Regions from separate parts of the Paenibacillus riograndensis SBR5 genome, predicted to be linked through region 2. Evidence: riboswitches for the same ligand, from Rfam matches in the RefSeq annotation. Region 2 holds a riboswitch; each other region holds the start of a gene.

Region 1 (3,026 bases), 1.9 Mb from region 2:
ATGAATTAATCCGCCTGCAGCTTGCGTTCCACCGATTCCAGCTTGCTGCGGCTTGTGGACGGCTTATCCCGCCGGTCATCAATCTTGAGCGAGGTGGATACCCGCTGTGCTCCGGCAGTAAAAGGGGACTCGTGCAGCGCTTCGACGGCCGCCAGAATCCGCGCCAGCGGACCTTCGATAATGGTGCCCATGGATGTCAGCTCGTAGGTAATGCCTTCCACCGTCTCCAGCACGCGCTGCATGTCAGCCACATAGCTGCTGAGGCTGGTGCTGCCTGTACCAATCGGAATTACAGTTACTTCGCCAATCGCCATCCTGAAATCCCTCCTATTATAAGCCTCTATAAGCCTCGTTACATAAGTCTCTGGTCCCTTCTATTGTAGCAACTCCTGCCTCCCCCCACAAATCGCCTAAAGTCCTACTGCGGGTATGACCAGGTTTTGGAACTTTTGTGGCGTATTTTGGACAATTTTTGAATCAGTTCCGGCAAAATTTACTCCCGTGCTGTGGATTACCTGTGGACTAATTGTGGACGAACACCGGGTTATCTGTGGATCAGCTGTGGACCAGCTGTGAGTAAACGGGCGGAGTCCGCACCGGGCGCGGGTTCGCAAAAAATTGTTTACAAACACAAGATATTGGGTTATTTTTATCTAGCGACAACAAAATATAGTGGAAACAGGTGCTTTGCTCTTCCAGGAGAGTTGAAGCTTAATAGGGAAGCGCGGTGCAAATCCGTTGCGGTCCCGCCACTGTAACCGGATGCCCTGCAGGCTCCAGAAGCCCTGCGGAGCAGTATCCTGAGGCTCACGCCACTGAGGGGTAGCCCCCCTTGGGAAGGCGCCCCGGATTCACCGGAAGCCAGGAGACCTGCCTGTTTCCGGGCACCATTATTTACGCCTGCGAGGAACAGGAGAGGTGTCCGCATGCGGCCTGCACAAGCAGATTTAGCCTTCCCTTATGCCAGGGAGCCAAGGCTGCCGATACCTGAACGCGATAAGCCTTATCACGTTCAGGTATCGGCTTCTGCGGGAAAGCATATTTCCATGGAGACCATCCGCAAATATCCGCTCAGGTTATTTGCGCTACGCATCCGGGCATTTTCCGCCTTCCTCGGCGGGGGATGCTTTTTTATTACAATCAGAACATGTTTCATATACGGAGAGGAGAGCTAGACAATGACGCTGCTGGAGAAACGGTACAACGGTGGACAAGCTGCACAGGAGGTTCTTTTGGAGGAAGTGATCCATTTGGGGCGCGATATTATCGACAGCCGGGATTTGGATCTGCTGCGCGAAAATGCGAATTTGAACGGTGAGAGCTTTTCCGGCAAAATGAGCAAGTTCGGCAGTGAGTATTCCAAGTGGTATGCCCGCAACTTCACGATGCCGCCGCAGCTCGTGCAGGCTACCCTCGATAATGTGGTGTATGTCCACGATCTGGACCAATACGCGATCGGAACCACCAACTGCATCTTTATCCCGTTCGAGCAGCTTCTCCGCGAAGGCTTCAACACCGGCAACGGCAGCGTTCGTCCACCCAACTCGATTATGACTGCGATGTCGCTGGTGGCGATTATTTTCCAGTCGCAGCAGAATGCCCAATACGGCGGCGTATCCGCCAACAAGCTGGATTTTGATCTGGCTCCTTATGTGACCAAGTCCTTCGCCAAGCTGTTCCGCAAGGGACTGGAATATTTCGAAGAAGGTACAGCCGGAGAGATCGGCGGGGAAGTCACTATGAGCCGCAGCGATCTGGCGGAGCAGTATCCGCGGGCCTTCCGCTTTGCGCTGAAGGAGACGGAAAGTGAAACGCTTCAGGCCGCAGAGAGCATGATACATAACCTTAATACAATGTCCAGCCGGTCGGGCGGACAGATTCCTTTTACCAGCATCAACTACGGCACCTGCACCTCTCCTGAAGGGCAGCTGGTCATCAGCTCGCTGCTGATGGCCACGATGAACGGTCTGGGCAGCGGCGAAACGCCGGTGTTCCCGATCCAGATCTTCAAATGCAAGCAGGGCGTGAACCAGCAGCAGGGCGATCCGAACTACGAGCTGTTCCTCAAGGCGGCGGAATGTTCCGCCCGCAGACTGTATCCGAACTTCGCCAATCTGGATGCGCCGCTCAATCTGCAATATTACGATCCGGCTGATCCGGATACCGAATTTGCCACGATGGGCTGCCGCACACGGGTGCTGGGCGACCGCTTCGGACGCAACCACTGCTCCGGCAAAGGCAACCTGTCCTTCAATACGCTCAATCTGGTGCGGCTGGGACTGGCCTACGGCATTGCCACAGGACGCCGCCTTGCCGCCGACGAAGAAGGCTTCTATGACGATCTGAACCATTACATGGACATCGCTCTGGAAGGTCTGCTTCACCGCTTCCGCATCCAGGCCTCCCAGAAGGCCAAGGCTTCCGATTTCATGATGCGCGAAGGCGTCTGGGAAGGCGGCAAAGCGCTCGCTCCCGAAGATAGTGTAGGCGAGCTGCTGAAGCATGGCAGCCTGTCGATTGGCTTCATCGGCATGGCGGAATGCATGAAGGCCATGTACGGCAAGCATCACGGCGAGGACATGGAGATCCACGCCAAGGCGCTGGCCATTGTCCGCCACATGCGGGAATACTGCGACCGCAAGAGCGAGGAGCTGAACCTCAACATTACGCTGTTCGCCACACCGGCTGAAGGCCTGTCCGGCAAATTCACCAAAGTGGACCGCAAGGTGATCGGCTCGATTCCGGGCGTCACCGACCGTGAATATTATACGAACTCTTTCCATATCCCGGTCTACTATGAGCTGAGCGCCGCACAAAAAATCAGCCTGGAAGCCCCGTTCCATGAATACTGCAATGCCGGCGCAATCTCTTATGTAGAGCTGAACGGCAATGCCCGCAGCAACCCGGCGGCTTTTGTGAAGATCATCCGTTATGCGCTGGAGCAGCAGGTCAGCTACTTCAGCATCAATCACCCGATAGACCGCTGCTCGGACTGCGGCTACGAAGGCGTGATCGGCACGAACTGC
Region 2 (3,026 bases):
GGCGTGGTCAACATGATGAACAGGCAGCAGGCCAGACAGGCCGATATCCGCGCCAGCAGCAGCGCTGCCCGCACGCCTCCTGCCCGGGTCATGTACAGAAACTGGGCTGTGCCCGGAATCGGCAGGTACAGGGCGGCCTCCCCGGCTGCCGGACGACCCAGCTCCACCAGCAGTGCCGGCAGGCTGAGGCCGTAGAATAGCAGCGCAGTGCCAAACAACTGTCCGTAGGCGCGCGGCGGGATTTTGGCATATTGCAGGCACCACAGCATCATCCACAGCGTAATGAGAACCTGAAGGGCCGGATGCAGCACATAAGCAAGGGCGAACATGACGGCTGCGAAGAGGCTTTTCCACATCGGGGACACTTGGCTTAGGGCATTGCTGCAGGATATAACATCAATTCTTCTGATCATTCAGCTTCTGCCGGCCTTGTCTCCCCTTCAAAAGACCCAGCGTATAGCCGATCACCCCTGCGCCGATAGCCGCCTGCAGCGCGAATAACATGCTCTCCGTTTCACCCGGCAGCTCAGCCAGCGGCTTGAACCAGGGCTTATATGCAGGGTCAATCTCTGTAATTGCACCCTCTGCCGCATCATCGGCCCCGCCGAACTCCCCGTTCACGAACAGCAGCGGCAGGACCACCAGCAGAACCACCGCGAGCAGCATCAGCAGGTTTTTCCATTTGTTCTTTATCTTCACAGTGTATTTCCTCCCTTGGCTCCCCGTTTAAGCAGGGACAGCTCCTGTGGACTGTAGGCCTTCAGCCAGTTCCATAGCAGCACTGTCAACAGCCCCTCGCTGACCGCCAGCGGAATCTGGGTCACAGCAAAAATACCGCCGAATTTCGCCATGGAAGCCAGCACACCGCCATCCGCAGACGGAAAAGCCACCGCAAGCTGAAAGGAAGTGACCACATAGGTCATCAGATCCGCTACCGCAGCCGCGAAGAATACCGCCAGCTTTTCGCGTTCGCCCAGCCTCATAATCAGCTTATAGACCGCATAACCGGCAAAAGGCCCGGCCACTGCCATGGAGAAGGCGTTCGCGCCAAGCGTGGTGATTCCACCGTGCGCCAGCAGCAGTGCCTGGAACAGCAGCACAATGGAACCGGTCACGCTCATCGGCAGCGGACCCAGCATCACTGCGCCAAGTCCCGTCCCCGTCGGATGAGAGCTGCTTCCCGTAACCGAGGGCATTTTGAGCGCTGAGAGCACAAAGGTGAACGCTCCGGATAAACCCAGCAACAGCTTCAGCTCCGGGTTGTCCCGGGTCATCCTTGTGAGCTTGCGGACGCCCAGGAAAAAGAACGGCAAAAAAGCCGCCCACCAGAACACCGCCCAGCCAACCGGTAAAAATCCCTCCATAATGTGCATTGCTTCCGCCGTACCCGGCTCATTCAGCAGAAGATAAACGGCAAATACGCCGACCAGTACCGTGAAACGCCAATAGCTCCGTTTGTTCATCCTTGCACCTCCTATTTGATTTTCGTGTGCGGCGTCAAACCAAAAACTCCCGCCCCTGGGGGTGGGAGTATCATGTACGTATCCGGATCACAAAGAAAAGGCTGCTTACCCGCCAAAACTAGCGGCACACCCTTATCTCTCAACCCATTCGTACACCGCTCCTATCCGCGTAGAGTCGTGTGTGCGCAAACAAGGTAGGTCTCCTGGCTCGGGATCATCGCTGGCCTTCGTCTTCCCCGGAGCAACCGAGTGACCTGTTGAAAGCTGGCTCTTCCTTACAGTGGCGGGACCGCTCGGGAGTTGCACCCGATTCCCTGTTATCCCTTGATGTGAATCAAAGGCACCTTGTTTCATCGCTAATTCATCCTGTACATCATAGCGGACATGGCATAAGCGTGTCTGTGATAAAAGTGGAGGTGTCCCTGAAAGGCAAGAAGCTTGTAAGAACCTCATTTGAATAATATAATTGTTAACTATACAAGCAGTAACGGCTTTGCCGTCCCCTTATTTTATTAACCTGTACCCGGAGGCTGTCCAATGAAACTGGATCTTACCGAAGAATCCCTGCCTGTCTACGAAGCTTTATCGAGCGCCGTACGTCTCCGCATGCTCCGCCTGCTCGCCGTTCAGCCGATGAATGTCAAGGAGCTGGCAGCGGCAGCCCGGCTCAGCAGCGCGATCATGACGATGCATGTCCGCAAGCTGGAGGCGGCCGGACTGATCCGGACACATATGGCTCCCGGGCGGAGCGGTTTGCAAAAAATCTGCACGCTGGCGGCTGAAGGCGCAGAGATCATTTTCCCCGCTCAAGCCCCGGCGGAACGCAAAAGCCACCGCAAAGAGATACCGGTCGGCCTCTACTCCGACTTTCAGATCGAACCGACCTGCGGTCTGGCAACGGTAGAGAAGGTCATCGGCAATTTCGACGACCCGCGCTACTTCTGGGATCTGGAACGGATGAATGCAGGCATCCTCTGGTTCGGCAAAGGTTATGTCGAATACAAAATCCCCAACTTCCTCCTGTCCAGCGAGCAGCCGGAGGAGCTTGTCATTACAATGGAAATCGCCTCTGAAGCCCCCTCCATCAATAACAATTGGCCTTCGGATATCACCTTTACCTTGAACGGAACGAAGCTGGGCTTCTGGACCAGCCCCGGAGATTACGGAGACAGCAGAGGCAAATATACGCCGTCCTGGTGGCCCGCACTCACGAACCAATACGGGCTGCTCAAGCAGCTGCGGGTTACCCCCAAGGGGACCTTCATGGATGGGCAAAAGCTGTCCGGGGTCACGCTGGATCAAGTGGACATCCGCAGCAAGCAGTGGACGTTCAGACTGTCCGTGGAGGAGGATGCCGAGCATATCGGAGGGCTGACCCTGTTCGGCAAAGGATTCGGCAACTATAACCAGGACATGCTGGTTGAACTGTTCTATACGGAAATATCCGGCATATCCGACAGTCCTGACGCTGCCGGAACACCTTAAACCCGGCTCCATCAGAGGGTTGCAATGAAGAATCCCCGATCTTCCGCTGCGGATCAAGCCAGCGAAGGATCGGGGATT
Region 3 (3,026 bases), 1.3 Mb from region 2:
TCCCCCACAGCAACGGGGGATACAACAACCGAATGAGACGACGCTTCTCGAAGCAGCTTTGACACATTAACCTGAAGAGCATGATATGCCGAAAAAGTGAGGCTTATCATGCTCTTCAGGTTTTTATTGATTTCTCCGAAAGCAGGCTCCAGCGTTGAATAAGAGGTAAAAGTACCTTTGATTTCTCCAAAAGTGGACTCCAGCGTGGAATGAGAGGTAAAAGTACCTTTGATTTCTTCGCAGAGTGCTATAGCCTCGTTTGAGTTTGTTTTGGATTGGGGAAGTATAGCCTCTACTTTATTGTGCTTCAGAATCATACAGAGTCGGGAAGTAGCTTAGTGCTAATCGTTTGAAGGACAAACTTGTCTAGAAACAACGGCAGAAATGCCGTTGTTAGGCGCACCGAGTCTAGAAATGTTAGAAACAACGGCAGAAATGCCGTTGTTAGGCGCACCGAGTCTAGAAATGTTAGAAACAACAGCAGAAATGCCGTTGTTAGGCGCACCGAGTCTAGAAATGTTGGAAACAACGGCAGAAATGCCGTTGTTGTGCACGCCGAGTCTGGAAATGTTGGAAACAACGGCAGAAATGCCGTTGTTAGGCGCACCGAGTCTAGAAATGTTAGAAACAACGGCAGAAAAGCCGTTGTTAGGCGCACTGAGTCTGGAACTGTTGGAAACAACGGCAGAAATGCCGTTGTTAGGCGCACCGAGTCTAGAAATGTTAGAAACAACGGTAGAAATGCCGTTGTTGTGCACGCCGAGTCTAGAAATGTTAGAAACAACGGCAGAAATGCCGTTGTTGTGCGCACCGAGGCCGAAACTGGTGGATACAACGGCAGAAATACCGTTGTTACCGCCGCTGCTATAAGGTTGCTGTTAACAGGAATTTCTAAGTTGAAAGTTACCTAATTACTGCACGCCCTCAACGATTGCCGCATAGACACATTATCTGGATAGCCGCCTAACACTTGTTGTATAAGTCCCAACTACCAATATACCAGCCAACGGTTTCTGTATAGTCCCAACTGCCCTGACAACGATCCAACAGTTGCCGGCCCGACACTCGATTAAGTCCCAACTACCAGTATACCAGCCAACGGTTTCTGTATAGTCCCAACTGCCCTGACAACGATCCAATATTCGCTGCCCCATCGTTCGTTAAGTCCCAACTATCCTTATACTAGCCAACAGTTGCTGTATATTCTCAACAGTCCGTACAAATGATCCGACGGCTGCTGAACTGCTAGTCACAAGGTGCTTGTTACAAGCTGCTCCTCACAAGGTGCTGCTCTGCATTGACGGTTATGGCTGGGAGTCGTTGGATTTTTTCACTATTACTGTGGATGGACATTCATGCCGCCCATTGGCGGCACTTCAGACGATGCAATCCCGGAGAAGGCCCCCAATTTGGCTTCGCCAAATTCGAGGCTTCCATAACCATGTTGTATGAATCGGACATCGTTATTTCAGGATGGAATAATAGCTGGAGAGGGTGGAGTACTTTTTGCACCCGCTAAGAAACAGCTTCTCTATAGACATACAAGGGAATACTAGATATGATTATGGATATTAAAATTTAATAGTTAAGAGAGAGGTGCCGGTTCGATGCGTAGCATCAGAAATCGGCTTAAAAGGGAAGCACGGTGCAAATCCGGCGCGGTCCCGCCACTGTAAATGCGGAGCGGCTCTTAGAGCGGCCACTGTCCGGCTGTAAGGATGGGAAGGCCAAGAGCAGCGATGAGGCATAAGCCAGGAGACCTGCCTTTTTCGTGAACGTTTCTATTCTTCGTGGGGTAAGAATGCGGAACATATGCAAATGGATGAAGTCTGGAGCTTCGAGCACCGCAGCCTTCCAATTTGTATTCTTCCCGGCCGCCCTGAACAAGGGCGGTCTTTATGTTGTCCCGGCTGTCCTCTGCAAAGCAGTACAAGCATTTATTTTATGACAAGGAAAGAGGTTGACGATGAAGACATTTTATTCTGCCAAGTCTTTTGTGCTTGGTCTGGTCTTATTGCTGGTAATTTCGGTTACGGGTACCGCGGTGGTTCCGGCGGGACAGGCTTTTGCCGCAGCGGAAGCCACTGTTAACACAGGCACGGACAGTGTCACGGACGCAGTATATGCTGCGGATACTTTTGCGGAAGGAAAAGCTGGCGCTTCCTTGGCTGCAGCGGATAACGGGGGACAGGTAACTGTCTCGCAGGCAACGTATTCGGCTGCAGAATATATACTCAGCGGCGGCGTAACATCGGAGTGGCAGGCGATCGGGCTGGCCCAGGCGGGCTACCGGGTACCGGACAGCTACGTCCAGTCATTAGCGAAAAAAGTACAGACAGCGGGAGGCAGCTTCCCGAATGTGACGGATTATGCGCGGATTGTGCTGGCTGTGCGGGCGGTCGGCGGCGATCCGGCGAATTTTGCCGGCAGCGGTTCTGAAGCGGGCTTCAATCTGCTGGAGCGCATCTATAACAGCGACAATATCAGCGGCCAGCCGCTGAATGCGCCAGTCTACGCGCTGCTCGCGCTGGACTCCGGCAGCTACACGATTCCCGGTGACGCCAAATGGAACCAGACGTCGCTGCTGAGCGAAATTCTGTCCAAGCAAAATAGCGATGGCGGGTTTGCTTTGTTCACGGGGGCGAGCGATCCGGATATGACGGCCATAGTCCTGACCGCACTCGCTGCCCACAAGAATGACCCTGCTGTGGCAACAGCGGGACAAAAAGCAGTAGCCTGGCTGGCAGCCAAGCAGGACAGCAGCGGCGGCTACGGAGACAGCAGTGAAAGTGCGGCCCAGGCCATAATCGGTCTGTCCTCCTTTGGTGTAGACCCAGCCAGCGGCGAGTTTACTAAAAATGAAACAGGCTTGCTGAATCGGCTGCTGAGCTTCAGACTGGCCAGTGGAGCTTTTGCTCATAACCAGGGCGGCAGCGCCAATGCGCTGGCTACCGAGCAAGGCCTGCAGGCCCTGGTGGCCTACAATCTGTTCAGCGGTGGTACGAACGGCAAGCTGTATGACTTTT

What was found. A riboswitch is a leader RNA that binds a small molecule or an ion and turns the genes downstream of it on or off. The one in region 2 is predicted to bind cobalamin.
Region 1: it holds a riboswitch for cobalamin, as region 2 does, so the genes downstream of both, PRIO_RS02920 (anaerobic ribonucleoside triphosphate reductase) here and PRIO_RS10295 (energy-coupling factor ABC transporter permease) in region 2, are expected to answer to the same signal.
Region 3: it holds a riboswitch for cobalamin, as region 2 does, so the genes downstream of both, PRIO_RS05530 (S-layer homology domain-containing protein) here and PRIO_RS10295 (energy-coupling factor ABC transporter permease) in region 2, are expected to answer to the same signal.

Annotation. Positions count from the first base shown of each region.
Region 1 covers NZ_LN831776.1:666,046-669,071, reverse strand. The annotation lists gene PRIO_RS02930 (MTH1187 family thiamine-binding protein) at 6-314, opposite strand; cobalamin riboswitch at 664-892, shown strand; gene PRIO_RS02920 (anaerobic ribonucleoside triphosphate reductase) at 1,179-3,026, shown strand, end outside.
Region 2 covers NZ_LN831776.1:2,546,758-2,549,783, reverse strand. The annotation lists gene cbiQ (cobalt ECF transporter T component CbiQ) at 1-413, opposite strand, end outside; gene PRIO_RS10300 (energy-coupling factor ABC transporter substrate-binding protein) at 397-693, opposite strand; gene PRIO_RS10295 (energy-coupling factor ABC transporter permease) at 696-1,463, opposite strand; cobalamin riboswitch at 1,640-1,826, opposite strand; gene PRIO_RS10290 (ArsR/SmtB family transcription factor) at 2,001-2,948, shown strand.
Region 3 covers NZ_LN831776.1:1,276,790-1,279,815, forward strand. The annotation lists gene PRIO_RS05515 (GAP1-N2 domain-containing protein) at 1-36, shown strand, start outside; gene PRIO_RS35390 (hypothetical protein) at 415-870, shown strand; cobalamin riboswitch at 1,578-1,782, shown strand; gene PRIO_RS05530 (S-layer homology domain-containing protein) at 1,967-3,026, shown strand, end outside.